Regions from separate parts of the Actinomadura sp. NPDC000600 genome, predicted to be linked through region 1. Evidence: riboswitches for the same ligand, from Rfam matches in the RefSeq annotation. Region 1 holds a riboswitch; each other region holds the start of a gene.
The links. A riboswitch is a leader RNA that binds a small molecule or an ion and turns the genes downstream of it on or off. The one in region 1 is predicted to bind thiamine pyrophosphate.
Positions count from the first base shown of each region.

Region 2: linked by a shared signal. The riboswitch ahead of thiC (phosphomethylpyrimidine synthase ThiC) and the one ahead of thiO (glycine oxidase ThiO) in region 1 are both predicted to bind thiamine pyrophosphate.
Region 3: linked by a shared signal. The riboswitch ahead of ABWI07_RS25620 (purine-cytosine permease family protein) and the one ahead of thiO (glycine oxidase ThiO) in region 1 are both predicted to bind thiamine pyrophosphate.

Region 1 covers NZ_JBEUPD010000036.1:77,177-86,957, forward strand. Annotated here, with positions in the region: gene ABWI07_RS35890 (deoxyribonuclease IV) at 723-1,568, opposite strand; gene pknB (Stk1 family PASTA domain-containing Ser/Thr kinase) at 1,589-3,514, opposite strand; gene ABWI07_RS35900 (DMT family transporter) at 3,551-4,522, opposite strand; gene ABWI07_RS35905 (thiazole synthase) at 4,662-5,465, opposite strand; gene thiS (sulfur carrier protein ThiS) at 5,468-5,668, opposite strand; gene thiO (glycine oxidase ThiO) at 5,665-6,792, opposite strand; TPP riboswitch at 6,782-6,895, opposite strand; gene ABWI07_RS35920 (NAD(P)/FAD-dependent oxidoreductase) at 7,014-8,231, shown strand; gene ABWI07_RS35925 (Rv2175c family DNA-binding protein) at 8,310-8,684, shown strand; gene thiE (thiamine phosphate synthase) at 8,793-9,479, shown strand; gene ABWI07_RS35935 (hypothetical protein) at 9,569-9,730, shown strand; partial or broken gene ABWI07_RS35940 (serine/threonine-protein kinase) at 9,761-9,781, opposite strand, start outside.
Region 2 covers NZ_JBEUPD010000055.1:9,415-19,195, reverse strand. Annotated here, with positions in the region: gene ABWI07_RS41120 (AraC family transcriptional regulator) at 1-331, opposite strand, end outside; gene ABWI07_RS41115 (NAD(P)H-binding protein) at 414-1,262, shown strand; gene ABWI07_RS41110 (anthrone oxygenase family protein) at 1,281-1,784, shown strand; gene ABWI07_RS41105 (alpha/beta hydrolase family protein) at 1,846-3,291, opposite strand; gene ABWI07_RS41100 (ArsR/SmtB family transcription factor) at 3,372-3,938, shown strand; gene ABWI07_RS41095 (metallophosphoesterase family protein) at 3,965-4,801, shown strand; gene ABWI07_RS41090 (TetR/AcrR family transcriptional regulator) at 4,821-5,402, opposite strand; gene thiC (phosphomethylpyrimidine synthase ThiC) at 5,606-7,369, opposite strand; TPP riboswitch at 7,365-7,478, opposite strand; gene tsaA (tRNA (N6-threonylcarbamoyladenosine(37)-N6)-methyltransferase TrmO) at 7,569-7,973, shown strand; gene ABWI07_RS41075 (hypothetical protein) at 7,992-9,026, opposite strand; gene ABWI07_RS41070 (sensor histidine kinase) at 9,162-9,781, shown strand, end outside.
Region 3 covers NZ_JBEUPD010000018.1:165,748-175,528, reverse strand. Annotated here, with positions in the region: gene ABWI07_RS25630 (ATP-binding protein) at 1-205, opposite strand, end outside; gene ABWI07_RS25625 (sensor histidine kinase) at 576-2,588, opposite strand; gene ABWI07_RS25620 (purine-cytosine permease family protein) at 2,653-4,002, opposite strand; TPP riboswitch at 3,995-4,111, opposite strand; gene ABWI07_RS25615 (rhodanese-like domain-containing protein) at 4,187-4,522, opposite strand; gene ABWI07_RS25610 (SSI family serine proteinase inhibitor) at 4,726-5,031, shown strand; gene ABWI07_RS25605 (hypothetical protein) at 5,156-6,016, opposite strand; gene ABWI07_RS25600 (Fpg/Nei family DNA glycosylase) at 6,103-6,966, opposite strand; gene ABWI07_RS25595 (heavy-metal-associated domain-containing protein) at 7,166-7,372, shown strand; gene ABWI07_RS25590 (DUF8832 domain-containing protein) at 7,435-8,409, shown strand; gene ABWI07_RS25585 (heavy metal translocating P-type ATPase) at 8,442-9,781, shown strand, end outside.

The DNA of each region.
Region 1 (9,781 bases):
GGGTTGTCCAGCGGCGCCCGAGCTGTTTTTATTGCTTTTTTCTCCTCCTTCGGGCCTGGCGGCCCTCCATCGTCGATAAAAGCGGGCGATCGCTGGCATCGCTCCGTCTCGCCTTGCGGCTCGCTGCGCGATCAGTTTCTTGCTTCGCTCGAAACTGCCTTCGGACGCGATCGCGGCCCCCAGGTTGTCGCGTGGTGCTGTAGTGGCTGAAGTCGTTGCAGTAGTTGGTTGCTGTGGGCGGCCACTGCCGCCTCCCACATGAGTGCGTCCCTCGTCTATCGAGGTACTACGGGCGCTCGCGGCGGTCACGCCCAGAGGCGTCGACCGCAAGGCCGGCTGGGCCAGCGCACTCACAGGGCGGCGACGGCGGCGGAGGCAGCCCTCAGGGCTCGCGGCGGCCGGGTAGCGAACCCACTCCTGCAACGACCTCAGCCGCCAGAGCAACCACGCAACGACCTGAGGCCCGCGATCGCGTCCGAAGGCAGATTCGAGCTTGCGAGAATCTGATCGCGAAGCGAGCCGCAAGGCGAGTCGGAGCGATGCCAGCGATCGCCGCAGTGTTCGACGATGGAGGGCCCTCAGGGCCCGAAGGAGGAGAGCACTGCATTAAACACAGCAGCGAGCCGCAAGGCGAGACGAAGCGATGCCAGCGATCGCCCGCTTTATCGACGATGGAGGGCCGCCAGGCCCGAGGGAGGAGAAAAAGCAATAAGAAAGAGCAATCAGGAACGGAGTCGCTTGAGGGTTTCTATGTCTTTGGCGTGGGGGGCGGGGGCTCGGCCTGGGGTTTCGATTATGAAGGGGACGCCTGTTGTGGCGGGGTGGTTGAAGAGGTCGGCGAAGGGGGGCTCGCCTATTTGGCCGGCGCCTATGTTCTCGTGGCGGTCCTTGGCGGAGGCGCAGGCGTCCTTGGAGTCGTTGGCGTGGACCAGTTTCAGGCGGCCTTCGCCTACAGCGGCCACCAGGGCGTCGAGGGTGTCCTTGGCGCCGCCGGGGGCGGTCAGGTCGTGGCCGGCGGCCCAGGCGTGGCAGGTGTCGAAGCAGACGCCGAGCTTCGGGTGGTGGTCGAGGCGCTCGAAGAAGGGGCCCAGGTCCTGGACCTTGGCGCAGAGCATGTTGTTCTGGCCGGCCATGGGCTCCAGGAGCAGGTCGGGGCCGTCCTCGGGGATCTCGTCGAGGAGGGGGAGGACGTGGTCGCGGATCTGGGCCATGGCCTCGTCGTAGGTCCGGGTCACGGCGGAGCCGGTGTGGACGACGACGCCGCGGGCGCCGATGGCGCGGCCCCGGGTCAGGGAGTGGCGGACGGCCGCCAGCGACTTCTCCAGCGTCTCCGGGGTGGGGGAGCCGAGGTTGACCAGGTACGGGGCGTGCACGTAGACGGGGAGGCCGCCGTCCCGGAGCTTGGCGTCCTCGGCGGGCTTGCCCTCGGGCAGGGCCCAGCCGCGCGGGTTGGAGACGAACACCTGGACCGCCTCGGCGCCGATCTCCGCGGCGTACTTCAGGCCGCCGGTGGCGAGGCCGCCGGCCACGGGCACGTGTGCCCCGACGGGGCTGATGGGTGAGGTCATGGCGCGTTCAGACTAGCCGCTCAGGGACCCCGGACGATCGTGATGGTGGAGCCGCGCGGGGCCTCGCCGCTGTTCGGGGACTGGAAGCGCACGGTGTTGCCGCCGAAGCCCGTCACGTTCACCCGGAAGCCGGAGTCCTCCAGGGCGCGCTTGGCCTCGCCCACGCGGCGGCCGGTCAGGTCCGGGACGGGGACGTTCTGGCTGCCGTCGCCGTCCTTGCAGCCGATGTGGACGTCGCCGACGTCGAGGATGCAGTCGCGCTTGTTGACGACGATGGTGACCTCGTCGCCGCGGGAGACGCCGGTGCCCTCGGACGGGTCCTGGCTGATCACCGTGTCGGGCTGCTTGCCGTCCACCTGCTTCTTCTGGACGGTGACGTTCAGGCCCATGGAGCGCAGCTGGTTGGCGGCGGAGTCGCCGTTCTGGCCGAGGAGGCCGGGCATCGACATGCCGCTGGAGACGACGACGGCGACCGGCTCGTCGGGGGACTGCTTCTCGCCCGCGCCCGGGTCGGTGCTGATGACGTCGCCCCTGGCGACGGTCTGCGAGGGGGTGGTGCTCGTCCGGCCGACGGTGAAGCCCTTGTCCTCCAGGGTCTTCTTGGCGTCGGCGACGGACTTGCCCTCGACGTCGGGCACCTCGCGCGGCGTGATGCCCTTCGACGGCGTGAGCGTGACCGTCTGGCCCTTGGCGACGCGTGCGCCGGCGGGCGGGTCGGACTTGGCGACGCCGCCCTTGTGGACGCGGTCGCTGTAGACCGCCTTGGCGGTGCGCACGTCCAGGCCGTCGGACTCCAGCTGGTCGCGGGCGTCGGCGACCTTCATCCCGATGATCGAGGACGGGACGTGCTCGTACTGGCCGGACGTCTGGTACCAGACGGCCCAGCCGAGGATGACCGCCGCGATCAGCCCGAGGGCGACCATGACGTAGCGGCCGGTCAGGGCGCCGATCGCGCGGTCGGTGCGGGTGGGGCGCGGGACGTACTCGGGCGCCATGGTGTCGGCGTCCAGGAGGGCGGTGCGGCCGTGGGCGGGCGGCGGCGCCTCCAGCACGCTCGTGGCGTTGCGGGACGACTCCTCGACGCGCCGGTCGAAGTCGCGCGGCAGGCCGCCGAACACCTCGGCGACCTCGGCCAGGTACTGGTTCGCGTCCTGCGGGCGGCGGGCCGGGTCGTGGCTCGTGGCGTCGGTGACCAGGGCGTCCACCCGCGCGGGGATGCCGGGGACGACGCTCGACGGCGGCGGCACCGTCTCGTTCACGTGCTTGTAGGCGACGGCGAGGGGCGTGTCGCCCTGGTGCGGCAGCCGCCCGGTCATCAGCTCGAACAGCATGGTCCCGGCGGCGTACACGTCGGAGCGGACGTCGGCGTTGCCGGACAGCACCTGCTCGGGCGCCAGGTAGCCGACCGTTCCGATGATCATGCCGGTCTTGGTCATCTTGCTCGCGGTCTCGGCCCGCGCGAGGCCGAAGTCGGCGACCTTGACCTGGCCGTCCTCGGTGATCAGTACGTTCTCGGGCTTGACGTCGCGGTGCACCAGGCCGGCCCGGTGCGCGGCGCCGAGCGCGGCCAGCACCGGCTGCATGATCTCCAGGGCGGCGCGCGGGCCGAGCCTGCCGAGCGAGTTCAGCGCGTCGCGCAGGGTGCGGCCGGCGACGTACTCCATCACCAGGTAGACGTGCTCGCCGTCGGTGCGCTGGTCGTAGACGGCGACGACGTTCGGGTGGGACAGCGCCGCGGCCGCCTTGGCCTCGCCGATGAAGCGGGCGACGAAGTCCTCGTCGGAGGCGAGCCCCGCGTGCATCACCTTGATCGCGATGATGCGGTCGAGCCGGAGGTCGCGCGCGAGGTAGACCGTGGCCATGCCGCCGCGGGCGATGCGGGACTCAATGCGGTAGCGCCCGTCGAGCACCCGCCCGACGAGTGGATCAGCAACCGTCGTGTCCATCGATGCGAGTTTACGGGGGAATCCCCGCGGATCTCATCAGTCGCGAGTATGAGCATCGACGAGTCCGGAGGGCGACTCCTCCGGGGCGGCGGGTGCGGGAGCGACGGGCGGGACGCGGCGGCGGAGCGTCCGCGTGCTGCGGGAGACGGCCACGCCGGTGAGGCACAGCAGCCCGCCGCCGAGGGTGACCAGGCCGGGGACCTCGTCCAGGAACAGCCACGACATCATGACCACGAGGGCGGGCGCGGCGTAGGTGGTGGCGCCCATCTTCCCGGCGGACGTGCGGGCCAGCGCGTACCCCCAGGTCGTGAACGCGAGCGCGGTCGGGAAGACGCCCAGGTAGACCATGTTGAGGGTGGCGCCCGCGGGGGCGTCCGCGGCCTGCGAGACGAGCTGCCCGGAGAACGGCAGGCAGGCCGCCGCGCCGATCGCGCAGGCGAAGGTGGTGAACTGGAGCGACGACGCGTGCCTCAGCGCCGGCTTCTGGGCGACGACGCCCGCGGCGTAGGTGACCGCGGCCGCCAGGCAGAGCAGCACCCCGCCGACGGACGAGCGGCCCTCGCCCGACATCGACAGCCCCACGACGGCGGCGCCGGTGAACGAGACGGCCATGCCGAGCACCAGCCGGGACGACAGGCCCTCCTTCAGCAGCCAGCCGCCGAGCAGCGCGATGAGGATCGGCCCGATGTTGACGACGAGGGCGGCGGTGCCCGCGTCCACGAGCTGCTCGCCCCAGTTCAGCACGACCATGTAGCAGCCGAACCACAGGAGGCCCGCGGTGACGATGCCGGGCCAGGCCGCCTTGGGCGGCAGGCCCTCGCGCCGGACGAGCCAGAGCGCCCCCAGCACGACCGTCCCGGAAAGGAGGCGGCCGAGGGCGAGCGCGCCGGGGCTGTACTCGTCGCCCGCGCTGCGGATCGCGACGAAGGCCGAGGCCCAGAACACCACCGTGACCGTTGCCGCCGCCACCGCTAGCTTGTCGACGCGCGCGCCGCTTTCCTGCTGCATGTCACGCACCTTAGGTAGGGGATGTTTCCACCGACACCGAAGCGTTTCGCGCGGTTGCGGCTCCGGTGGACGGATTCAGTCTGTGGTGCCCGACATTTCAGGTCTAGCGAATATTTCTACAGGTGGGTCTTTAGCGTCGCTACGACGTCGCCAGGCCCTCGAACGGGGAGGACGCCTGGGCGTAGCGGCGCTTGGGGATGCGTCCGGCGAGCCGCGCGAGCCGCCCCGCCTCGACCGCGTGCCGCATCGCCGCGGCCATCCGCGCCGGGGACTGCGCGCGGGTGACGGCGGTCGCGAGGAGCACCGCGTCGCAGCCGAGCTCCATGGCGAGGGCGGCGTCCGACGCCGTGCCGAGCCCCGCGTCCAGGATCACCGGGACGTTCGCGCGCTCCACGATCAGCTCGATGTTGTGCGGATTGCGGATGCCGAGCCCCGACCCGATCGGGGAGCCGAGCGGCATCACGGCGGCGCAGCCGAGCTGCTCCAGCCGGTGCGCCAGCACCGGGTCGTCGTTGGTGTAGGGCAGGACGGTGAAGCCGTCGTCGACGAGCTGCTCGGCGGCCTCGACCAGCTCGATCGGGTCGGGCAGCAGCGTGCGCTCGTCGGCGATCACCTCCAGCTTGACCCAGTCGGTGCCGAGCGCCTCCCGGGCGAGCTTGGCGGTCAGGACGGCCTCGCCCGCGGTGAAGCAGCCGGCGGTGTTCGGCAGCACCCGGATGCCGCACTCGGCCAGCACGTCCAGCACCGAGCCGCGCGCGGCCGGGTCCACCCGGCGCATCGCGACCGTGGTGAGCGCGGTCCCCGACGCGGTGAGCGCCTCGCGCAGCACCGCCATGCTGGGCGCCCCGCCCGTGCCCATGATCAGCCGCGAGTCCAGCTCCTCGCCCGCGATGACCAGCCCGTCGGTGCCGGTGTTCCCTGTGCCGCTGTTCCTCGTGTCCATCCTCACCCTCCCTGGACCGCGGTCAGCACCTCGACGCGGTCGGCGTCCTTCAGGGGCGTGGCCTCCCAGGCCGAGCGCCGGACGACCTCGTCGTTCAGCGCCGCGGCCACGCCCGTCGCCGCGGCCGTGACGGACGCGACGACCTCGGCCACGCTCGCGCCCTCGGGCAGCTCGCGCGGCTCACCGTTGACGATCACCTTCATGCGCTCACCTCGGGGGAGAAGCGGTCGGGGGCGAACGGCCCGGCGACCTCGGGGACGGGCCCGTCCAGCAGCATCGCGGACAGGATGTCGGCGCTCACCGGCGTGAGCAGGATGCCGTTGCGGAAGTGCCCGGTGCCGACGAACAGCCCGGCCAGCGCGGTCGGCCCCATCACGGGCGCGTTGTCGGGGGAGCCGGGCCGCAGCCCGGCGGTGACCTCCGCGAACTCCAGCTCGGTGATGCCGGGCAGCAGCTCGCGGGCGTCGCGCAGCAGCTCCCACAGCCCGCCGGCGGTGACGCGCGTGTCGAAGCCCAGCTCCTCCTGCGTGGCGCCGAGGACGATCTCGCCGTCCGGGCGCGGCACCAGGTAGACCGAGGATCCCCGGACGAGGCCGCGGGTAGGCCGCCGCAGGAACGGCGTCCGGGTGCGCAGCCGGATCACCTGCCCCTTCACCGGGCGGACGGGTGGAACGGTCCCGAGGGGCAGCCCGCCGACGTCGCCCGACCACGGGCCCGCGGCCAGCAGCACCCGGTCCGCGCGGATCACGGTGCCGTCGTCCAGGCCGACTCCGACGGCCGCGTCGTTCTCGACGACGACGCGCGCGGCCCGCCGCCGGACGAGCCGGACGCCCAGCCGCTCGCACGCGGCCAGCAGCGCGGGGGCGAGCCTGCGGGGGTCGACCGATCCGTCCCGCGGAGCGAGCAGGCCGCCGCGCACGCCGGGCGCGAGCATCGGCTCCAGCCGCCGGCACTCCCGGCCGGTGAGCGCCTCCGCGGGGATGCCGAGGTGCTCCTGGAAGCGGCGCAGGTCGTCCAGGTACCGCAGGTCGTCGGAGTCGAACGCGACCTCGATGATCCCGTCGGTGCGGTAGCCGGTCTCCAGGCCGGTCAGCTCCTCCAGCTCCGCGACGAACGCGCCGTAGCGGTCGCGGGAGGCGAGGCCGAGCCGCAGCAGCGGCTCCTCGCCGTAGGTCAGCTCGCTGACGGGGGTCAGCATGCCCGCCGCGACGGAGGAGGCGCCCGACGCGGGCGCGGGGTCGACGAGGGTGACGGCGGCGCCGCCGGCGGCGGTGCGCCAGGCGGTGGCCAGGCCGACCACCCCGGCGCCGATGATCGCTATCTCCATGCGCGCTCCCTTCGCCGGCATGATCCGGATCAGGTCCTGGCGGTCGGCGGCCCGTTCAGCCGCCCTCTCAGCCCGGTCGCACCGGACTCCCGCGCTTTGTTCTGTTCTGTGCAGGTTTCTGCTCGTCACCACCTTACGACCTCGGGGGAGCGGGCGGCTGATTGGACACCTGTCCACCCACCTGTCCGTCCGCGGAACGCGGGCCGTTAATGTGGCCTTCCATGGACAGGGTCATCGTCGTGGGTGGTGGGCTGGCCGGCGTGCGCGCCGTGGAGGCCCTGAGGAGCAAGGGGTACGAGGGCGCGCTGACCCTCCTGTCGGCGGAACGGCACCGGCCCTACGACCGGCCGCCGCTGTCGAAGGCCGTCCTCGCGGGAGAGTCCGACGACACGACCGTGGACGCCGACTGGGACGCGCTGCGCTGCGAGCTGCTGCTCGGCGAGCGCGCCACCGGTCTGCGGCTGGACGAGCCCGGACGCGGCGGGACGGTGGCCTCCACGGCGGGCGACCTCCCCTTCGACGGCCTGGTGATCGCGACCGGCGCCGCCCCGATCACCCTGCCCGGGGACGGGCGCCAGCACGTGCTGCGCACCATCGACGAGGCCCGCGACCTGCGCGCCCGGCTCGTCCCGGGCGCCCGCATCGTGATCGTCGGGGCGGGCTGGATCGGCGCCGAGGTCGCCACCACCGCGGCCCGCAAGGGCTGCGCGGTCACCGTCGTCGAGGCGGCCGACACGCCCCTGGCGGGCGCGGTCGGGCCCGAGGTCGGCGCGCTCACCGCCCCCTGGTACGCGGAGGCCGGCGTCGAGCTGCGGACCGGGGTCAAGGTCGCCGAGGTGCGCGAGGGCGGCCTCGCCCTCGCCGGGGGCGGGCGCATCGACGCCGACGAGGTGGTAGTGGGCATCGGGGTCAGGCCCGTCCTGTCGTGGCTTGAGGGCTCGGGGCTGCTGCTGGAGCGCGGCGTCGTGACCGACGGCTCGTTCCGGACCTACGCGGGCGAGGAGGCCCCCGGCGCGCTGCGCCCGGACGTCGTCGCGGTCGGCGACTGCGCCGCCTGGTGGTCGCACCGGTACGGCCGGCGGCTCCTCGTCGAGCACTGGGACACCGCCCTGAACGCCCCCGAGACCGCCGCCCTGGCCCTCCTCGGCCGGGAGGCCGTCTACGACGCCGCCCCGTACTTCTGGTCGGAGCAGTTCGGGCGCATGGTCCAGTACGCGGGCGACCACTCGGCGTCCGAGCGGCTCGTGCGCCGGGGCGACCCGTCCGGCCGCAAGTGGGCGCTGGTGTGGCTGACCGGCGACCGCCTCGACGCGGTCCTCACCGTCGACCGGCCCCGCGACCTGGTGCAGGCGCGGCGGGTGATCGCGGCGGGGACGCCCGTGGATCCGGAGGCGATCGCCGACCCGGACGTGCCCGTCCGGCAGGCCGTTCGCGGATAGCGATCGGCGATGGAGGGTAACGGCTGCGCACCGGGTTTGAGTCTTCCGAAGGCGTGGTAGCAAGGGGGCGTGACGCAGATGCACGCAACCGTTGACAGCGCACTGGACCCCCGCACCGACGCCCTGGCCGGCGAGTGGCTCACCCTCAAGGAGACCGCCGACAGGCTCGGGATCAAGCCCAACCGGATCAAGCAGCTCATCCACGAGCACCGCATCCTCGCGGTGCGCCGGGGCGGGGAGCCGATGGTCCCCGCGGCCTTCATCAAGGACGGCCAGGTCATGAAGGGTCTGCCCGGCACGCTGACCCTCCTGTCGGACGCCGGCTTCGACGACGCCGAGACGATCCGGTGGCTGTTCACGGCCGACGACACGCTGCCGGGGACGCCGGTGGACGCGCTCACCGAGAACCGGGGGACCGAGGTCCGCCGCCGCGCCCAGGCGCTCGCCTTCTAGGCCGCCTCCGGCGCCGTACGACGCACGTGACACGATCGCGGGGTCGCGCGCGGGAGGTCAGCACGCGCGCGATCCCTTGATCATCTGTCGAAAGGACGTTCCCCGGCCGTGTCCAGGCATCTCCCGTCCGAGCACGCCGTCGCGCTGCGCGCCCGGCTCAGCCGCGCCCGCCTCTACCTCTGCACGGACGCGCGGGAGCGCCAGGGGGACCTGCCGGCCTTCCTCGACGCCGTGCTCGCGAACGGCGTCGACATCGTCCAACTCCGCCAGAAGGGCCTGGAGGCCCGGCAGGAGACGGCCCACCTGGAGGTGTTCCGCGCGGCGTGCGAGCGGCACGGGGCGCTGCTGGCCGTCAACGACCGCGCCGACATCGCGCACGCCGTCGGCGCGGACGTGCTGCACCTCGGCCAGGACGACCTGCCCGTGCCCGCCGCCCGCGAGATCGTCGGGGGCGACATGCTGATCGGCCGGTCGACGCACTCCGGGGAGCAGGCGTCGGCGGCGGCGGCCGAGCCCGGCGCCGACTACTTCTGCGCGGGCCCGGTGTGGCCCACGCCGACCAAGCCCGGCCGTCCCGCGCCCGGCCCCAAGCTGCTGGAGTACGTCGCGGCGCAGCGCGTCGCGCGGCCGTGGTTCGCGATCGGCGGCATCGACCTCGGCAACCTGGACGAGGTCCTCGCCGCGGGCGCGGAGCGCGTCGTGGTGGTCCGGGCGATCACCGAGGCCGGTGACCCGGGCGCCGCCGCGGCGGAGTTCGCGCGCCGGCTGGCCGCCCGGCCGCTCGGCACGGCCTGACCGGAACGATCGGAACAGCACGGGCGGATCCGTGCGAATTGCCGCGGATCACGGTGCGGACTCCGGCCGGATCGCCGACAATGGGGATCATGAGCGTGGGACCCGACGACGACCGCACGGTCGAGCTGGACGACGACCTGGAGATCCTGCCGGACCAGACGTCCGACGACACCGACACCGGGTGGGGCGAGTGGCGCGCCGGCGGCGACGACGACTCGCGCCTGCTGGAGGACCGCCCGCCGCACTGGTGACGGGCCCTTCTGCTCGGACCGGGACGCCGCTCAGACCAGGACGCCGAGCAG
Region 2 (9,781 bases), on a different contig from region 1:
CGCGGACGCCGAGGTCCATCGCCTCCGAGAGGCTCGTCCCGTCCGGGGTGGTGCAGCGCTGCCCGGGATGGATGACGACCTGCGGCGCGGTCGCGGGGTCGTCGCTGACGGTGTAGGGGTCCGGGCCGCGGAAGACGGCCATGTCGCCGGGGCCGACGCGCTGCGGTTCGCCCTCGTCGGGTATCAGCCACGCCTCGTCCCTGACCATGGAGAGAAGGGTCAGGGGCGCTTCGTCCTGGATCCGGAGCGACCAGGGCCGGGCGAGGGTGGAGCGCAGCATGAACGCTCCCCGCGCGCGCGGACCGTCGAGGAGTTCGGCCAGGGCGTCCATGGGGGCCAGCGTAGACGCTCGCGTATGGGGGCGAGCGTCTCGACGATGGTGGCCGGAACCGCCCGGCAGTTGACTCGAAGGCATGACGAACAGCGCAGCGGACATCATCGAAAGCGGCCTCACCCTCGTCCTCGGCGGGACCGGCAAGACCGGCCGCCGCGTCGTCGAGCGGCTGGAGGCGCGGGACGTCCCGGTCCGGATGGGCTCGCGGTCGGCCTCGCCGCCCTTCGACTGGGAGGACGAGTCGACCTGGGCGCCCGTCCTGCGGAACGTCGAGAACGTCTACCTCTCCTACTACCCCGACCTGGCCGTGCCCGGCGCCCCCGACGCCATCCGCGCGTTCACCGCCGCGGCGGCGGACGCGGGCGTGCGGCGCGTGGTCCTGCTGTCGGGGCGTGGCGAGCCCGAGGCGCGGGAGTGCGAGCGGATCGTGGCGGCGTCGGGCCTGCGGTGGACGGTCGTGCGGTCGAGCTGGTTCGCGCAGAACTTCAGCGAGGACTACCTGCTCGACCCCGTGCGGGCGGGCGAGGTGGTCCTCCCGGCGGGCGACGTGCCCGAGCCGTTCGTGGACGCCGACGACATCGCGGACGTGGCCGTCGAGGCGCTCACCCGGGACGGGCACGCCGGCGAGGTCTACGAGGTGACCGGCCCGCGGGCGCTCACGTTCGCCGAGGCGGTCGCCGAGATCGGCCGCGCCGCCGGGCGCGGGATCGCCTTCGTCCCCGTCGGCGCGGACGACCACGCGGCGGCCCTCCGGGAGCACGGCGTGCCCGAGGACGTCATCGCCCTCCTGACCTACCTGTTCACCACCGTGCTGGACGGCCGCAACGCCCGGCCCGCCGACGGCGTCGAGCGGGCCCTCGGCCGCAAGCCGCGGGACTTCTCCGAGTACGCGCGCGACGCCGCCGCCAGCGGCATCTGGAACCACTGACCCGAGGACCTGACCATCATGAAATCGTCTCTCGCGGGCGTCTCCGCGACCCTTTCCATCATCATGGCGGCCGGGATGGCCGGAACGTTCTTCGGCTTCTCCACCGGGGTGATGCCCGGTCTGAACGCGGCCCGCCCCGCGTCGGCCGTCGACGCCATGCAGGGCATCAACCAGCGGATCCAGAACCCGGTCTTCGTGGCGATGTTCCTCCTGGTGCCCGTCCTGGCGGCGGCGGCGGGAGTGCTGCTGCTCACCATGGACCAGAAGTCGGCGGCCCTGCTCTTCTTCGCCGCGGCCGGACTGTACTTCGTGGGCGCGCTCCTTCCGAGCTTCGCGGTGAACATCCCGATGAACAACGACCTGGACGGCGTCACGATCCCGAAGGACGCGTCCGGGGCGGCGAGGATCTGGTCGGACTACTCCGGCCGCTGGACGGCGTGGAACACCGTCCGGGCCGTGTTCAGCTGGGCGAGCCTCCTCGCGATGAGCCTGGCCGTCTACGTCTGGGGCAAGGACGGCTGACCCGGGCCGGCGGCGCCGAGGGCCCGTGCTCCCTTCCCGGAGCACGGGCCCCGAGCCGCGCTCACGGGAGCAGCACGCCCCAGTGGACGCCCCACGGGACGAAGACCGCGCCGGCGGCCAGCAGCAGCCCGAGCCGCACGCGCTCGCCGCGGGGGACGGCCGCCCCCGTCCGGCGCCACGCCAGCGTCGTTCCGGCCGCCGCCACGACCGTCGCCGCGGCGAGCCCCTGGAGGACCAGCCACGGCAGCGGCCTGCCGCCGAGGACGGGACCGGGGCTCGGATCGCTGCCCGCGACGAGGGACAGGAGGTAGACGACCGGGCCGAAGGCGGCGACGAGTCCGGCCCCGGCGAGCAGCCGGGCCCAGCGGCTCACCGGCCGCACCCTCCGCCCGCGCAGCCTGCGCACGAGCGCGGCCAGCGGGTAGGCGAGGAATCCCACGAGGAAGAGCACGGCCGCCGCCAGGTGCACCCACCGCGACTCCCACCACGCCAGCGGGGGCACCTCGGTGCTGGCGTGCGCCTGGTGGGGCGGGGTCGCCGCCCCACCAGGCGGCGTCGCCGTGTCGGCCGCGGGGGGCTTGCCGCTCGTGACGTCGCGCACCCAGGCGCCGACGAGGTCGGCGTAGCCGGGTGCGAGTTCGGGGCCGCGGGTGATCCCGCCGTCCGGGGTCAGGTGCGCGGCGTGGTCGGCTCCGGCGAAGAACCGGAAGGTGCAGTGGTCGTTGCCGCCCCGCCTCAGGGCCTTCGCGAACAGCGGCGGATTGTCCTCGGGCGGGGTCTGCAGGTCGTGCTCGCCCCAGACGCCGAGCAGGGGCTGCCGCACGCGCGCCAGCACGGCCGGCGCGTCGAAGTAGGCCTCGGCGAACACGCCGGCGTCGCCGGCGAGCCGGGCCAGGGCCGGCTTGCCGCGGTCGATCAGCGACCCCGAGACGCCGACCCTGCGCAGGTCGGAGACCTCGTTCCAGGTCTGCTGGCGGATCGGCGTCATGGCGTTGCCGCCGACGACGATCACGAAGGCCGCCTCGGCCGAGCGGGACGCGGCGAGCGGCGCGACCCAGCCGCCCTCGCTGAGCCCCCACAGGCCGACCTTCCTGGGGTCGACGCCGGGGCGGGCGCGCAGGGCCCGCAGCCCGCCGAGCGCGTCCTCGGCGAGCTCGGAGTAGTCGCGGCGCAGTGCGGTGTACCCCGCCGACCTCTTGTCGTAGATCAGCACGGCGAGGCCGCGCCGCGCGAACTCCGTCGCCTCGGTGAGCAGGTGCTCGCGCGGCACCCCGGCGCCGGACCCGGTGACGAGCACGACGCCGGGACGGGGCGGCCCCTTCACCGCCGGGGCGAGGACCGTGCCGTACAGGGTCAGCCCGCCCGCGCCCGTGAAGGCCACGTCCGTCGAGGTCAGGCCGGGCGGTGCGGGGATCCGGCCCGGGCCGCCGCCGGCGCCGGCCCGGGCGGGCGCGGCCCAGAAGGCGCCGAGCAGCAGCGCCAGGAGGAGGGTCATCGCGGTTCTCATGGCGGCGACCCTAGAACTACAGAGAAACCTCTGCAAAGACTTCTCTGCAAATATACGTCTGCGGTACTAGGCTTCTCCCCATGAAGGACGAGGAGGAGCCCGTCGTCCTGGACGACCCGGGGCGCATGAAGGCGCTGAGCCACCCGCTGCGGCGCCGGATCCTGCACCGGCTGCAGGTGCACGGCCCCGCGACGTCCACGACGATCGGCGAGGCGCTCGGCGCCAACACCGGCACGACCAGCTACCACCTGCGCCAGTTGGAGAAGCACGGGTTCATCGAGGAGATCCCGGAGCGTTCGGGCGGCCGGGAGCGCTGGTGGCGCCGGACCGAGGGGCTCCGCGACATCCGCGCGCCCCACCCCGGCTCCCTCCCGCCCGAGGACAGGCCGGTCCTGGCCGAGTTGATGCGGGTCGGCCACGCCGAGGACATGGAGCTGTTCGCCGGGCTCCCCGCCGCCTACGAGCGGGACCAGGCCTGGGCGCGGATGTCGCGGGGTTTCGCCCACATGACCGAGGAGGGCCTGGCCGAGTTCTTCGAGGCCTATATCCGCCTGCTGCACGAGCACGCGCACAGCCGGGAGGACGCGCCGCCGGGCGCCCGCCCCGTCCACATCCGCCTGTTCACCCTCCCCGCCGACGGCGACTGAGGCGCGGCGGGGCTTACGATCGCTGAATGGGCGGCGTCTACGCGATCAGCGACCTGCACGTGGGGTTCCCGGAGAACCGCGCGTTCGTCGAGGGGCTGCGGCCCGCGTCCGAGGACGACTGGCTGATCGTGGCGGGCGACGTCGGCGAGCGCTTCGCCGACGTCGAGTGGACGCTCCGCACCCTCGCCGGACGCTTCGCCACCGTGCTCTGGGTCCCCGGCAACCACGAGCTGTGGACCGTCAAGGGCGATCCCGTGCAGCTGCGCGGCGAGGCCCGCTACCGCCGGCTCGTCGACATGTGCCGCGGCCTCGGCGTGCTGACCCCCGAGGACCCCTACCCCGTCTGGGACGGACCTGACGGCGCCGTCACGGTCGCGCCGCTGTTCATCCTGTACGACTACACGTTCCGACCGGACGGGACGTCCACCAAGGAGGAGGCCCTCAAGGTCGCGCACGAGGCGGGCGTCGTGTGCACCGACGAGGTCTACCTGCACCCCGATCCGCATCCCGGCCGGGACGCCTGGTGCGACGCCAGGATCGACTACACCGAGCGGCGCCTGTCCGCCCTGGAGCCGGGGACGAGGACCGTCCTGGTCAACCACTGGCCGCTCGTCCGCGAACCCACCCGCGTCCTGTGGTACCCCGAGTTCGCCCAGTGGTGCGGCACCGAGCGGACCGCGGACTGGCACAGCCGGTTCGGGGCGGTCTCCGTCGTGTACGGGCACCTGCACATCCCCCGGACGATCTGGACCGACGGCGTCCCGCACATCGAGGTGTCGGTCGGCTATCCGCGCGAGTGGCGGCGGCGGGCCGACGCCCCGCGCGGTCCCCGCCGCGTCCTGCCCGACCCGGAGACGTCCTGACCGCCGCGATCGGCCGGTCCTAGCGCGCGCCGCCCGGCACCACTCCGGCGGCGGCGAGCGACAGCATCCGGCCGGCGGCGCCGGGGTCCCTCTCGGCGACCGTCGCGATCGCGCCCGCGAGCCCCAGCACGTCGCCGAACGCGGCGTCCGCGGGCGCGTCCCCGGCGCGCTGCGCGCGGGCGAGCAGCGCCGCGCCCGCCTCGAACATCGCCGTGCGGGAGCCCGAGTCCTCCAGCCGGGGGTCGCGCAGCGACACCACCGCCGAGGCCGCCATCCCCGGGAACGCCGTGACCTCCGAGACGAACGTCCGCAGCCAGGCCAGCAGCGCCTCGCCGGGGGAGGGGGAGTCCAGCAGGTCGCGCGCGGCGGCCGCCAGCCCGTCGTAGACGTCGGCGAGCAGGGCCTCCAGGAGGTCCTGCCGGGTGGGGAAGTGGCGGTAGAGCGTTCCGATGCCGACGCCCGCGAGCCGCGCGACGCCCTCCAGGGAGGCGCCCGCGCCCCGGCTCTGGAAGGTCTCCCGCGCCGCGGCGAGCAGCCGCGCGCGGTTGCGCCGCACGTCCGCGCGCACCGCACGCGCCTTCGGCGTGTCGTCGCTGGTCACCTGGGTCGTCGATCCTTCCGGCGGGTGGAGCGGGCCTGCGGCTATCGGAGGGATCCGCGGCTTTGGAACGGTCCTTCGATCCTAGCCGCGCCGCCGCCGCGCCCCCGCGCCGGGATGCGCCCTGACCTGCCAGGGCCCGCCGCGCACGGTGCGCGGCGGGCCCGTCGGCGCCCCGGGCGGCGCCCCTCCGGCCCTCCGGCCGGTCAGCTCCCGGCGGGTGAGACCGGGAGGTGCAGGCGGCCGCCGGAGGCCTTGAACTCCTCGGCCTTCTCCCGCATCCCGGCGGCGAGGGCCTCCTCGTCGCCCAGGCCGCGATCGGCCGCGTACCGCCGCACGTCCCGCGTGATCTTCATGGAGCAGAAGTGCGGGCCGCACATCGAGCAGAAGTGCGCGGTCTTCGCCGGCGCGGCCGGGAGCGTCGCGTCATGGAAGGCCCGCGCGGTGCCGGGGTCGAGGGACAGCTCGAACTGGTCCTCCCAGCGGAAGTCGAACCGCGCCTCCGACAGCGCGTCGTCCCACGCCCGCGCGCCCGGGTGGCCCTTGGCGAGGTCCGCGGCGTGCGCGGCGATCTTGTAGGCGATCACGCCGGCCTTGACGTCGTCGCGGTCCGGCAGCCCGAGGTGCTCCTTCGGCGTGACGTAGCAGAGCATCGCGGTGCCGTGCCAGCCGATCATCGCGGCCCCGATCGCGGAGGTGATGTGGTCGTAGCCGGGCGCGATGTCGGTGGTCAGCGGCCCGAGGGTGTAGAACGGCGCCCCGTCGCACCACTCCTGCTGCAGGTCCACGTTCTCCTTGATCTTGTGCATGGGGACGTGCCCGGGGCCCTCGTTCATCACCTGGGTGCCGAACCGCGCGGCGATCCGCGTCAGCTCGCCCTGGGTGCGCAGCTCGGCGAACTGGGCCTCGTCGTTGGCGTCCGCTATGGAGCCCGGGCGCAGGCCGTCCCCGAGCGACCAGGTCACGTCGTAGGCGGCGAAGATCTCGCACAGCTCCTCGAAGTGGGTGTAGAGGAAGTTCTCCTCGTGGTGCGCCAGGCACCAGGCCGCCATGATCGACCCGCCCCGGGACACGATCCCCGTCTTGCGCCGCGCCGTCAGCGGGACGTACGACAGCAGCACCCCGGCGTGGACGGTCATGTAGTCCACGCCCTGCTCCGCCTGCTCGATCACGGTGTCGCGGAACACCTCGTAGGTGAGCTCCGCCGGGTCGCCGCCGACCTTCTCCACCGCCTGGTACAGCGGGACGGTCCCCACCGGCACGGGCGAGTTGCGCAGGATCCACTCACGCGTGGTGTGGATGTCCCGCCCCGTCGACAGGTCCATGATCGTGTCGGCGCCCCAGCGGGTGGCCCACGTCATCTTCTCGACCTCGTCCTCGATCGAGGACGCGACCGCCGAGTTGCCGATGTTCGCGTTGACCTTGACCAGGAAGTCGCGTCCGATGACCATCGGCTCGATCTCGGGATGGTTGACGTTGGCGGGCAGCACCGCGCGCCCCGCCGCCAGCGCGTCCCGGACGGCCTCCGGGGCCACGCCCTCGCGCAGCGCGGCGAACTCCATCTCCGGCGTGATCTCCCCGCGCCGCGCGTAGGCCCGCTGGGTCACCGCGCCGCCGGTGCCGCGCCGCGGCCGCCGGGGCAGGGAGCCCTCGCCGTCGGCCTGCGGGAGGCCTCCCGCGCCCCCGGGGAAGGCGGTGGGCGACGGCCGGCGCCCGTCGTCCTCGGGGCGCGCCGCCCGCCCCTCGTACGGGGCGGTGTCGCCGCGCTCGGCGATCCAGGCCTCCCGCAGCGGCGGCAGCCCGCGGCGCACGTCGGTCCGCTGGTCGGGGTCGGTGTACGGCCCGGACGTGTCGTACAGGACGACGACGTCGCCGTTGGTCAGCGCCACCTCCCGCATCGGGACCCGGAGCTCCGGGCGCGAGCCCTGGAGGTAGGTCTTGCGGGCAGCTGGAACCACAGGTTCGGTCATGACGACTCGATCTCTCCCTACGCCGGCATTACCCGGTCAGGTTCATGCGGTCAGCGGCCGTCCCAGCCGCTATCTCAGCCCGGTTCGCCGGACCCCCGCGATCTGTCGTCCCCGACGTTAACCCGCGCCGCCCCCGTTGCCGCAACCGCCGTCCGCGGGGTAGAACGCGCCCGCGCGGAGCCTCTGGGAAGATCGCGGCATGTCCCACGTCGACAGGGAAGTCACGCTCACACCGGTCGGGCACGTCTCCTCGCCGCTCACCGACCGCGCGGCGGCGCCGAAGCAGGGCACCGAAGGCGCCCCCGAGGCCTGGCTGGTCTTCGAACCGGCCTACCGCGCCGCCCTCGACGGGCTCCGCCCCGGCGACCGGATCATCGTGCTCACCTGGCTGCACCAGGCGTCGCGCGAGGTCCTGCGGACGCGGCCGCGCAACGACCCGGCCAACCCCGAGACCGGCGTGTTCGCGACCCGCTCGCCGGACCGGCCGAATCCGGTCGGCCTGCATCCGGTCGAGATCCTCCAGGTCAGCGGGCGGCGGCTGCGCGTCCGCGACATGGAGGCCGTGGACGGGACGCCCATCCTGGACGTCAAGCCCGTCATCTGACCGGCTCCGGCCGCCCGGCTAGCGGCGGCCCGGGCGGAACGCGACCGGCAGCGCGAGGGCCAGGGTGCGGAGCGGGTCCGGGGCGGACGGCGACCGCTCCAGCCGGACCTCGTCTCGGTCGCCCTCGCCGCCGGTGCCCAGCGCGGCCGAGCGCCGGCCGTCGATGCCGGTGACGACGAGGCCGCCGCCGGTCTCGCGCGTGCTGCCGAGGAGCATCCCGCCGGCGGTGTGGAAGGACGGCTCGCGCGGGCCGCGCAGGAACCCGAGGGTGCGCCCGGCGGGGTCGAGGACGCGCACGCGGTCGCGGCCCGGCAACCGGGAGGGGCCCCGGACCACCAGCAGCGCGGCGGCGTGGGGGTCGCGCAGCACGACGGTCCTCCGGCCGCGCCGCCGGCAGGCCACGGCGAGGACCGCGCCGCCGTCCCGGTCGCGGTACCGGCCCCTGCCGTCCACGGCGATCTGCGGGGCACGGGCCAGGGCGCCGGCCGCGGGCGGCGGGACCTCCTCGCCCTCGTCGTCGACGACGCGCCAGGCCGCGCCGAGGGTCTCGGCGGTCGCGGTCCGCACGGCTTGGAGCCATCCGGAGGGGAGCGTCCGGTCCCTGAGCAGGGCGACCGCCTTCCCGTCCACCGGGGCGACGGCCTCGACGCCCGGCGCCCGCTCCGGGTCGAGCCAGAGCGTCCACACGGGGTCGCTTACCGGCCACCTGATCCCCACCGCGTCCACCGCTCCGGCCGGGACGCGCGCCTCCGGCCCGCTTCGGCGGAGAACCACACCCTCCGCGTCGATGGTGACGACGAGGCGGGTCAGGTGGAGGCGGACGGCCCAGAGGACGGCGGCGAGGGAGGCCAGAAGGCAGCCGCCGCCGCACAGCAGCAGGGCCCCGCGGGCACTCTCCGGCTCCCAGGACCCGAGGCCGGAGCGGGCCGCCGGCAGGGCGGCGGCGCCGACCGCGAGCGCGGCGAGCAGGAGGCCGAGCGGCCGGCGGTACGCTCGCGCGCCGAGCGTGATCCGTAGTCCGGGCGGGGGGACGGCGGGCGGGGGGACGGACAACTGTCGGCCCTTCGTGACGGGGTTTGCAGAACTATAGGGCGGCCCCGCGGCGCCGCACGGGGCCCGGCGCGAAAGATCGTCCGCGCGGGCGAGGACCGCTGCGCGGGTCGCGCGCACGTGGGGGAGAATGATCGCGTGCTGACGGTGCCCCGGGTCGACGCGACGGTGAAGGACGCTTCGGCGGCGGCGGTGCTGGCGGTGGCCGCGACCGCGGCGGCGGTGCTGTGGCCGGGCGTCCGGGAGCTGGACGCCCCGGGCGCGCTCCTGCTGGTGGCGGCGCACGTGCCGCTCGCGGTGATCCGGCGCCGGCCGGCCTCGGGCCTGGCGGCGCTGGTGGTCCTGGTACTGCCCTACCACCTCGCCCAGTACCAGCACCACGCGCTGGTGCCGGCCGAGGTCGTCGCCCTGTTCGCCTACGCGGTGCTCGGGCGCAGGGTGCGGGTCGTGCTCGGCGTCGCGGCGTCCCTGCTCGCCGTGTGCGTGGTCGGCATGGCGATGCGGGCGGGCGGCGGCTCGCTGCGCGAGCAGATCGCGGTCATCGAGGCCGTGGTGTCGGTCGTGATCGCCGTCCAGGTGCGGCGGGTGCACCGCGCGCGGCTCGCGACGATCACCGAGCGGGCCGAGCGCGCCGAGCGGACGCGGGAGGAGGAGGCGCGGCGGCGGGTCGCCGAGGAGCGCCTGCGGATCGCCCGCGACCTGCACGACCTCCTCGCGCACAGCATCACCCTCATCGGCGTCCAGGCCGGCGCGGCGGC
Region 3 (9,781 bases), on a different contig from region 1:
ACAGCCAGCACACCTTCACCTGGCCGGACGGGAGCGGCCGCGCGTGCCGCAGGGCGTTGCTGAGCAGCTCGCTGATGATGACGCTGGCGTCGTCGACGATCGAGTCGTAGACGCCCGAGTCGGCCAGCTCAGAGCTGAGGCGCCTGCGGGCGACCGCGACGCTGGACGGTGCGTGTGGCAGCAGTACGACGCTCGACGCCCTCACCTCCCCGATGCTCCGCTCTCTCGGACGAGTCCCGTCATCGCTCTTCCGGTACGACCGAAATGCCCTGATGGCCATGGCCGGAAACCCGAACGGTTCAGTTCACCACCTGCACAACGAGTCATCGGCCGTCCGGTCACGGTGATCACCCCCGGATCGGAATCTCGTCCCCAAACGGCGACCAACCAAGGACCTATCCAGCCAACGGCGGATTTACTCCTCGCACACGCGTTTCGTCCATCACACCCCGCTGCCGCCGCACTTCTCCGCACCAACCCAGCCTGCCCGCCGCCGGGACCGCCGAAAGCCCTGGTCACGCCCGTCTCACCGGGCCACCAGGGACGGACTGTCCGCGCGGTAAGCCGGCGCCGGATCAGCCGGCCGAGCGCAGCACGAGCCGCATGCACGTGCCCTCGCCCGCCCGCGCGCCACCTGCGGGTCCGCGCCCCTCGCTCACGGCCAGTAGCCGAGTGGTTCGTTCCATATCGGCCGGTTCTGCCGCCATCGTCCCGTTAAGCGGCTTTTGAACGGACTCTATGTGAGATGTCTCACGTCCCGCGGGATGGGCGGAGATCGTGCCGCCCTGCGCCTCGGTCAGCCGTTTCACGATGTACAGGCCGAGCCCGATCCCGCCGAACCGGCGGCGGTCCCCGGCGTCCCCCTGGACGAACCGCTCGAAGATCCGCTCATGGTCGCCGAGCGGGATGCCGATGCCCTCGTCGGAGACCGTGACGACGATGTCGGGGCCCTCGCAGCGGGCCCGGACGCGCACCGTCCCGCCGTCCGGGGAGTACTTGAACGCGTTCTCCAGCAGCTGGCCGAGGACGATGTCGGTGGCCATCGCGTCCCCGCGGCACGGCGGCAGCTCCGGGTCGATGTCCAGCTCCACCCGGTGCAGCGGCGACAGCGAGCGGAACCCGGCGACCACGCCCTCCAGGACGCGGACGAGGTCGAACGACTCGATCGCCACGGCCAGCTCGTCGGCGCCGGCGCGGGAGCCGAGCAGCAGGTGCTCGACGAGCCGGCCGAGCGACTGGGCGCGCTCGGCGATGGTGGCGACGGCGGCGCGCCGGTCGGTGTCGGTCAGCTCGTCCCACCGGTTGACCAGCGTGGAGGCGAACCCCTGCACGACCGTGATCGGGGTCCGCAGCTCGTGGCTGGTCGTGGCGAGGAACAGGTCCTTGGCCTCCTCCAGCGCCTTGGCCTCCGAGACGTCGCGGAAGTCGACGACCAGCTCGCCGGTCTCCTCGATCTCGGCGGCCAGCACGTTCAGCCACCTCCCCGACTCCAGGCGGAACGTGAGCATCTCGCCGAGCGCGGGCATGTCGAACGGCAGCGGGCGGCCGAGCGCGTCCTCCGGCGGGATGCCGGTGAGGGTGTGCGCGGCGTGGTTCCAGTGCCGGACGACGAGGTCGTGGTCGAGCACGGCGATGCCGTCGGCGCTGGAGTCGATGACGGCGCGCTCGTGCGCCCGCTGCCGGACGACCTCCGCGTAGGCGACGGCGTTGCCGACCGCGACCCCGGCATGCCCGGCGAGCAGCTCCAGCAGCTCCAGCTCGGTGTGCCCGACCTTGCGCCCGGAGAACAGCGCGTACAGCGCGCCGTACGGCCGGTTCTGCAGGTACGACAGGCCGAGCGCGATCGTGTGCAGGCCGGGCAGCTCCGACCAGATCAGGTCGCCGAGGCGCCGCTCCCCCGTCGCGAGCTTGACGGTCTTGCCCGACCGCAGCAGCTCCCCGACCAGGCTCGGCCGCAGCTCGGCCGACCTGCCGCGCATCCGCTCCGGCAGCCCGGACATGCTGACCAGCCGCAGCCGCTCGCCCTCGATCTTGACGAACCCGCCGGCGTCGGCGCCGGTCAGCTCGATGAGCGCGGCGGTGATCCGGTCGAGCACCACGGCGAGGTCGAGTTCGGCGCCGAGGTCGGCGACGATGTCGTTCAGCCGCCGGACGAGCCGGGCCCGCTCGGTCATGCGGTGCTGGAGGATCTCGTCGTCCTCGACCGGGTGGTACACCCCGACCCAGCCGAGCAGCGTGCCGTTCGGGTCCTTCAGCAGGCTCGTGTCGATGCGCACGTCGATGAGCCGGCCGTCGCGGTGGAAGCGGCGGGTCGCGATCGAGATCTGCCCGCCGTCGGCCTCGCCCTCTCCGCCGCGCCGGGTGAGGAGCCGCTCCTGGACGGCGTTGTGCTCGGCCTTCAGCTCGTCCGGGACGATGGGCGGGACGCGGCCGATCACCTCGGCGGCCGTCCAGCCGAACATGCGCTCGGCCGCCGGGTTCCACACGGTGACCCGGTGCCGCTGGTCCACGGCCACGATCGCGTCCGCGGCGCTCTCGATGACGGCCCGCGCGATCGGATCGTGCACGTGCTGATACACGTCTGTCATCGTGCCACCGCACTCCGGCGTACCGCCGGGCAACTTGCGTCGGAACTTGCTGCCGACCCAAACCTTACCGTTTGGTAAGCCTGCCGATGAGCAGGGCCGCGACCCCTGCCACCAGGAACGACAGCAGCGAGGCGCTCATCCAGGTCTGCGGCGTGAAGTGCAGCGCGTCCCGGACACCGGACCAAAGCTCGGTCCAGCGGGCCACGGTGCCGGGGTTCACGAGCTGGTACACGACGAACCCCGCCGCCCATGCGGCGATCATGCCCCAGCGGGACGGCGCCGTCCGCGAGACGTCCCAGCCGGCGCGGTCCCGGCCGCGGCCGAGGAAGAAGTCGGCCGCCAGGACGCCGAGCATCGGCACGAACACCGAGCCGATCAGCGAGAGGAAGCCCGCGTAGTCGCCGATGTCCAGGACCAGTGCGAGCACGGTGATGAGGATGCCGAGCCCGACGCTCAGCACCCGGCGGTCGGCCCGGGGGAACAGGTTCTGGATCGACACCGCGGTGGAGTAGGTGTCGGCGAACGACTGGTCGGCCTCCCGCAGCACGAACACCGCGAAGAAGACCACGCCCAGCGAGGCGCCCAGGAACGGGTCGAAGACCTTGCCCGAGTCGCCCGCGACCAGTGCGAGCGCGAGCAGGCCGAGGACGTAGGCGACGATCTGCGTGACGGAGTAGCCGACGGCCGCGGCGCCGAACGCCCCGCGCTCGGTGCGCGCGTGCCGGGTGTAGTCGGCGGCGACCGGCACCCAGGAGATCGACACGGCCAGCGCGGCGTCCGCGCCGACCCAGAACCCGCCCCACGAGCCCTGGTTCAGGTCGGGCAGCGGCTCCCGGACGAGCCGGACGTAGAAGTAGACGAGCGCGATCGCCACCGCGACGGTCACGTAGCGGCGCAGCAGCCGCACCGAGCCGAGCGGCCACACCGTCAGCACGGTCGTGATCGCGCCCGCCGCGACGACGTAGCCCCAGCGGGGGACGCCGTCCCACAGCTCGCGGGCCGCGTCGGCGATGACGATCAGCTCGAACGTGCCCCAGCCGACGAGCTGGGCGATGTTGAGGACGGTCGGCGCGTACGACAGCCGCGCGCCGAACAGGCCGCGCAGCAGCACCATCGCGGGCTGGCCGGTGCGCGCGCCGGGGACGGCGGCGAGGCCGAGCATCAGCCCGCCGAGTGCCGTTCCCACGGCCATCGCGACGATGCCCGCCATGATCGAGATGGTGGGCCGGCCGGCGGCGTCCGGCGCGAGGACGGTGTAGGCGCCGGAGAAGGCCAGGAGGCTGACGCCGAGGTTCCCCCAGAAGGCGCTCTGGTCCCAGAATCCGAGGACCTTGGGGGCGGGCTCGTCGAGGGTGAACGGGACCTCGTCGCGGACGCGCTCGTCCTGAGGGCGCTTTTCGACGTCGGACGTCACGGGACACACTCCCTACGCCGGCATTACCCGGACAGGTTCATGCGGTCGGCGACGCCTTGGAGGCCGCCCTCTCAGCCCGGCTGTGGCCCGAGCTCCCGCGGTTATCGGTCAGGCCCGATCGTACAACCGCCCGTCACGCCCCAAAAGGGGGCATCCGGGTCAGATCACTCGACGGCCGGTCAGATCACGCGACGAAGGGCGGGCCGTCCCCGGTCCCCTCCATCGGGCGGCCGGCCCGGGCCCACCCGTGCATGCCGTCGCCGACGTTGCGCGCCAGCCAGCCCGCCTGGTTCAGCGCGACCGTCACCTGCGCGGACCGCGCCCCGGACCGGCAGATCACATAGACCTCCCGGTCACGCGGGATCTCCCCGGCGCGGTCGCCGAGCCGGCTCATGGGGATGTGGACCGCCTCGGGCGCGTGGCCCGCCTCCCACTCGTCCTGTTCGCGGACGTCCAGCAGGTAGCCGTCCTGCGGGACCTCCGCGGCGACCACGGCCGGCACGTCTTCCCCGAAATTCATCACACCCCCCATGGAACCGCGCGAAGCCCCCCTGCGTCGAATCACGCATGCGGTATCGGACGCTCCTTTTCGCAGCGCCCGGGCTGGCCTTGCTCCTGTCCATGGCCGCCTGCGGCGACGAACAGGCAAACGGAAACCCCGCCGGAGCGCCTTCGGGCACGACGTCCGTGCAGCCGTCCGGCTCACCGGCGGACACACTCACCGTGCAGGTCAAGGCCTCCAAGGAGGCGCCCGCCAAGACCTGGCGACTGACCTGCGGCCCGCCCGGCGGCGACCATCCCCAGGCGGCCGGCGCCTGCGCGGCCCTCACCAAGGTCAAGGATCCCTTCAAACCCGTCCCCAAGGACCAGATGTGCACCAAGATCTACGGCGGTCCGGAGATCGCCACGGTCAAGGGCACCTGGGAGGGGAAGCAGGTCGACACCACGTTCACCCGCGATGACGGCTGCCAGCTGCACCGCTGGAGCCAGATCGGCCCGGTCTTCGGGAACGTCCCGAAGGTCCGCTGAACCCGGCGGACGAGCCATCCCCGTTCCGGCTCCGTCCGCGACCCACTGAGTCAGGCCCCGGCGCCCGCCGGGGCCTGACGCGTCTCAGTTCCCGCCCCCGCCCCCGCCCGCCGGAGCGGCGGGGTCAGAGCAGGCCGCCGATGCTGCGGTTCTGGGAGACGGCTGTGTCGAACGCGAGGGGGCACGCCAGCACGAGCGTGCGCATCGGCTCCTGCAACTGGACGTGCATGCGCAGGACGTACCGGTCGGCCCCGGTGAACATCTGGGACAGGAACTCGCCCATCCCGGCGAAGCCGCGCTGGATCCGGGCGATCTCCTGCTGCCGCCAGTCGGTGATCCGGCCGCCCAGCAGTTCGTAGTAGCCGAGCTGCCGCTCGTGCGGGTCGAGGATCTCCCAGCCGCGCATCGCCCGCTTGCGCAGGTGCCCGATCAGCCCGCCCTGCGGGGTCAGCACCTGCATCATGGGCGTGCCCATGAACCCGTACGGCTTGTAGAAGAGGAAGTACGGCATGCCGTCGGGCCGGAGGATCGACAGCTTCCGCTCTGCCTTGGTCTGGCTGCCCTGGCTCATCACGCGCAGGGCCTTCTTCGCGCCGCTCACGCCCTCTTCCCGGACGTACGCCGCGGGCTGCCCCTGCGGGCTCCAGATCGTGTAGTTCGCCTCGGTCGAGAAGAACTGCGCCGGCTGGTCGTAGACGAGGATCGGCGATCCGTACAGGTCGGCGGGCTGCTGCGGCGGCCGCTGGTGGTGGACCTGGGGGTGCTGGGGCACGGGATAGCCGGCGTGCTGCGGCGCCGGGTAGCCGCCCTGCTGCTGCGGCGGGTAGCCGGGGGCCTGCGGCGGATATCCGTAGCCGGGAGGCGGGGCGGCAGGCGCGTACGGAGGAGCGGGCGCGCCGCCGGGCGGAGGCGCGCCGTAGGGCGGCGGCGGAGCGCCGCGACCAGGGCCGCCGGGCGGGGCTGGTGGGGGCGGGGGGTATCCCATGGCGGCTCCTGAGAAGGCGATCACCGCGGTCGACGCGCGACACGATACGCCCGGACCGCCGGGCCCACAGCCGGATTCGCCCGGTCCTACTTGAGGAGGCGGGACATGCGGCGGTCGGCGAGCGGTTTGCCGCCCGTCTGGCAGGTGGGGCAGTACTGGAGCGCCGAGTCGGCGAACGACACCTCGCGGACCGTGTCCCCGCACACCGGGCACTTCTGGCCGGCGCGCCCGTGCACCCGCAGGCCGGTCTTCTTCTCGCCCTTGAGGTCCTGCGCCTCCAGGCCGCGCGAGCGCTCCACCGCGTCCCGCAGCGTGGTGACGATCGCCTCGTGCAGGACGGCGACGTCCTCCTCGGTCAGCGAAGAGGCGATCTTGAACGGGGACATCCGGGCGGCGTGCAGCACCTCGTCGGAGTAGGCGTTGCCGATGCCCGCGATCACCTTCTGGTCGCGCAGCAGCCCCTTGATCTGCGTGCGCTTGCCGTGGACGATCTCGCCCAGCGCCGCGGGGGTGAACGCGTCGTCCAGCGGGTCGGGGCCAAGGGAGGCCACGCCGGGCACGTCCTTCGGGTCGCGGACGACGTAGACGGCGAGCCCCTTCTTGGTGCCCGCCTCGGTGAGGTCGAAGCCCGAGCCGTCGTCCAGGTGCACGCGCAGGGCGAGCGGGTTCTTGCCTCCGGGCCGGACGGGCTTGGCCGGGATCTCGTCGCGCCACCGGAGCCAGCCCGCGCGGGCGAGGTGGACGACGAGGTGCAGCCCGTCGACGTCCAGGTCGAGGAACTTGCCGTGCCGGGCCGCGCCGGTGACGGTCAGCCCGCCGAGCGCGGTCACCGGCGGGTCGTAGGTCTTCAGCGCGGAGACGGCGAGAACATCGACGCGGGCGACGGCGTGGCCGACCGCGCGCTCCCGCAGGAAGCCCGCCAGCGCCTCCACCTCAGGTAGCTCAGGCATGGCTTCAGTATCCGCGACGAGCAGCGCCGCCGGAACGTTCGTCCACAGCCCTGTGGACACCTGTGGAAAACCCTGGGGGCGATGTGACCCGGATCTCGGAATCGCTGATACCCCCCTGGGGTTGTCACAGGTATCCGGTTATGGCAGCATGAGGCCGAAGAGATACCCCCTAGGGGTAATTGACCCGAAGGAGACGACGATGAGCACCGCCACCTACACCGTCAGCGGGATGACCTGCGGCCACTGCGTGAGCTCGGTGACCGAGGAGGTCGAGCAGATCGCCGGCGTGACCGGCGTGGACGTCGACCTCCAGACCGGCAAGGTCACCGTGACCAGCGAGACGCCCCTCGACGACGCCCAGGTGAAGGACGCCGTCGAGGAGGCCGGATACCAGCTGACCTCATGAGCGGACCGCACCTCGCCTCCGGGCGGGGTGCGCCCCTCGGACATCGAGTGGAGTGAAACGGCATGAACAGCGCGACCAGGCTGGGGGCCTACGCCGTGGGACTGGCGGTCGTCTTCGGCGGCGCCGCGGGCGTCGGCAAGATCGTCGGGCCCGTGGGCGGGACGGCGGAGATGGCGTCCCATGAGACCGGCGGGGGCCACGGCGGTGCGGGCGGAGGCGAGCACGGGGGCGGAGGCCACGAGAGCGCGGCGTCCCTCGTGCCGGGCGGCCTCCAGGTGTCGGAGGACGGCTTCACGCTCGTCCCGCAGCGGACGGTCCTCACCCCCGGCGAGAAGACGGACTTCCGGTTCACCATCAACGGGCCGGACGGCAAGCCCGTCACCGGGTTCAAGCCGCTGCACGGCAAGCTCCTGCACCTGATCGTGGCGCGGCGTGACCTGTCCGGCTTCCAGCACCTGCACCCGACCGAGGCCGGGGGCGGCGTCTGGACCGTCCCGATCACGCTGGCCAAGCCCGGCGCGTACCGGTTCTTCACCGACATCCAGCCGGAGGGCGCGAAGCGGCAGCTCACGCTCGGCGCCGACGTCTTCGCCCCCGGCGACCTGAAGCCGGCGCCGCTGCCGGAGCCCGAGCAGGTCGCGAAGGTGGACGGCTACGAGGTGCGCCTCACCGGCGGCCTCACTCCCGGCAGGTCCAGCGAGCTGACCCTCACCGTGAGCAAGGACGGCAGGCCGGTCACCGACCTGGAGCCGTACCTGGAGGCGTACGGGCACCTCGTCGCGCTGCGGCAGGGCGACCTCGCCTACCTCCACGTCCACCCGGACGGCGAGCCCGGCGACGGCGAGACCAAACCAGGACCCGGCATAACGTTCTTCGCCGAGGCTCCCAGCTCCGGCGCGTACCGCCTGTACCTGGACTTCAAGCACGGGGGCAAGGTCCGCACGGCCGAGTTCACGGTGCACGCGGGGCAGGTCCCCGTCCAGGAGCAGGGCCAGGAGCCCGAGCCGGGCCACGACGACCAGCCCCACACCCACTGACGTTCCGCACGATCCAAGCAGAGGAGGACGCGATGAGCACGGACGCGGTGTCCGGGCGTATCGAGCTGGCGATCGGCGGTATGACGTGCGCGTCGTGCGCCAACCGGATCGAGCGGAAGCTCAACAAGATGGACGGCGTGACCGCCACGGTCAACTACGCCACCGAGAAGGCCAGGGTCGAGTTCGGGGAGGGGATCTCCCCCGACGAGCTGATCGCCACGGTGGAGAAGGCGGGCTACTCCGCCGCCCTCCCCGCCCCGCCCAGGGCCGCGGACGACGCGGCCCCGGAGCCGCCCGACGAGCTGCGCCCGCTGCGGCAGCGGCTGGTCACCGCGGTGGTGCTGTCGATCCCGGTGATCGCGATGGCGATGGTCCCGGCGATCCAGTTCGAGGCGTGGCAGTGGCTGTCGCTGACGCTCGCCGCCCCGGTCGTGGTGTACGCGGGCTGGCCGTTCCACAAGGCCGCGGCCGTCAACCTGCGGCACGGCGCCGCGACCATGGACACGCTGATCTCGCTCGGCACGCTGGCCGCGTTCGCGTGGTCGCTGTGGGCGCTGTTCTTCGGCACCGCGGGCGAGCTGGGCATCAAGCACGGGTTCGAGTTCTCCATGACCCGCTCCGACGGGTCGATGAACATCTACCTCGAGGCCGCTTCCGGCGTCATCATGTTCATCCTCGCCGGACGGTACTTCGAGACGCGCTCCAAGCGCCGCGCCGGCGCCGCGCTGCGGGCCCTGCTGGAGCTCGGCGCCAAGGAGGTCTCGGTCGTCCGGGACGGGCGCGAGGAGCGGATCCCGGTCGACGCGCTCGCGGCGGGGGACCTGTTCGTCGTCCGCCCCGGCGAGAAGATCGCCACGGACGGGACGGTCGAGGAGGGCTCGTCCGCCGTGGACGCGTCCATGCTGACCGGCGAGTCGGTCCCGGTCGAGGTCGGGCCCGGCGACGCCGTGACCGGCGCGACCGTGAACGCGGGCGGGCGGCTGCTGGTGCGCGCCACCCGGGTCGGCTCCGACACCCAGCTCGCGCAGATGGCGCGGCTGGTGGAGGACGCGCAGACCGGCAAGGCGCAGGTGCAGCGGCTCGCCGACCGGATCTCGGGCGTCTTCGTCCCGGTCGTGATCGCGCTGGCGCTCGGCACGCTCGGCTTCTGGATCGGCACCGGCGAGCCGCTCGCGGGCGCCTTCACCGCCGCCGTCGCCGTGCTGATCATCGCCTGCCCGTGCGCCCTCGGCCTGGCCACCCCGACCGCGCTGATGGTCGGGACGGGGCGCGGCGCGCAGCTCGGCATCCTGATCAAGGGCCCGGAGGTGCTGGAGTCCACCCGGACGATCGACACCGTCGTCCTGGACAAGACCGGCACCGTCACCACCGG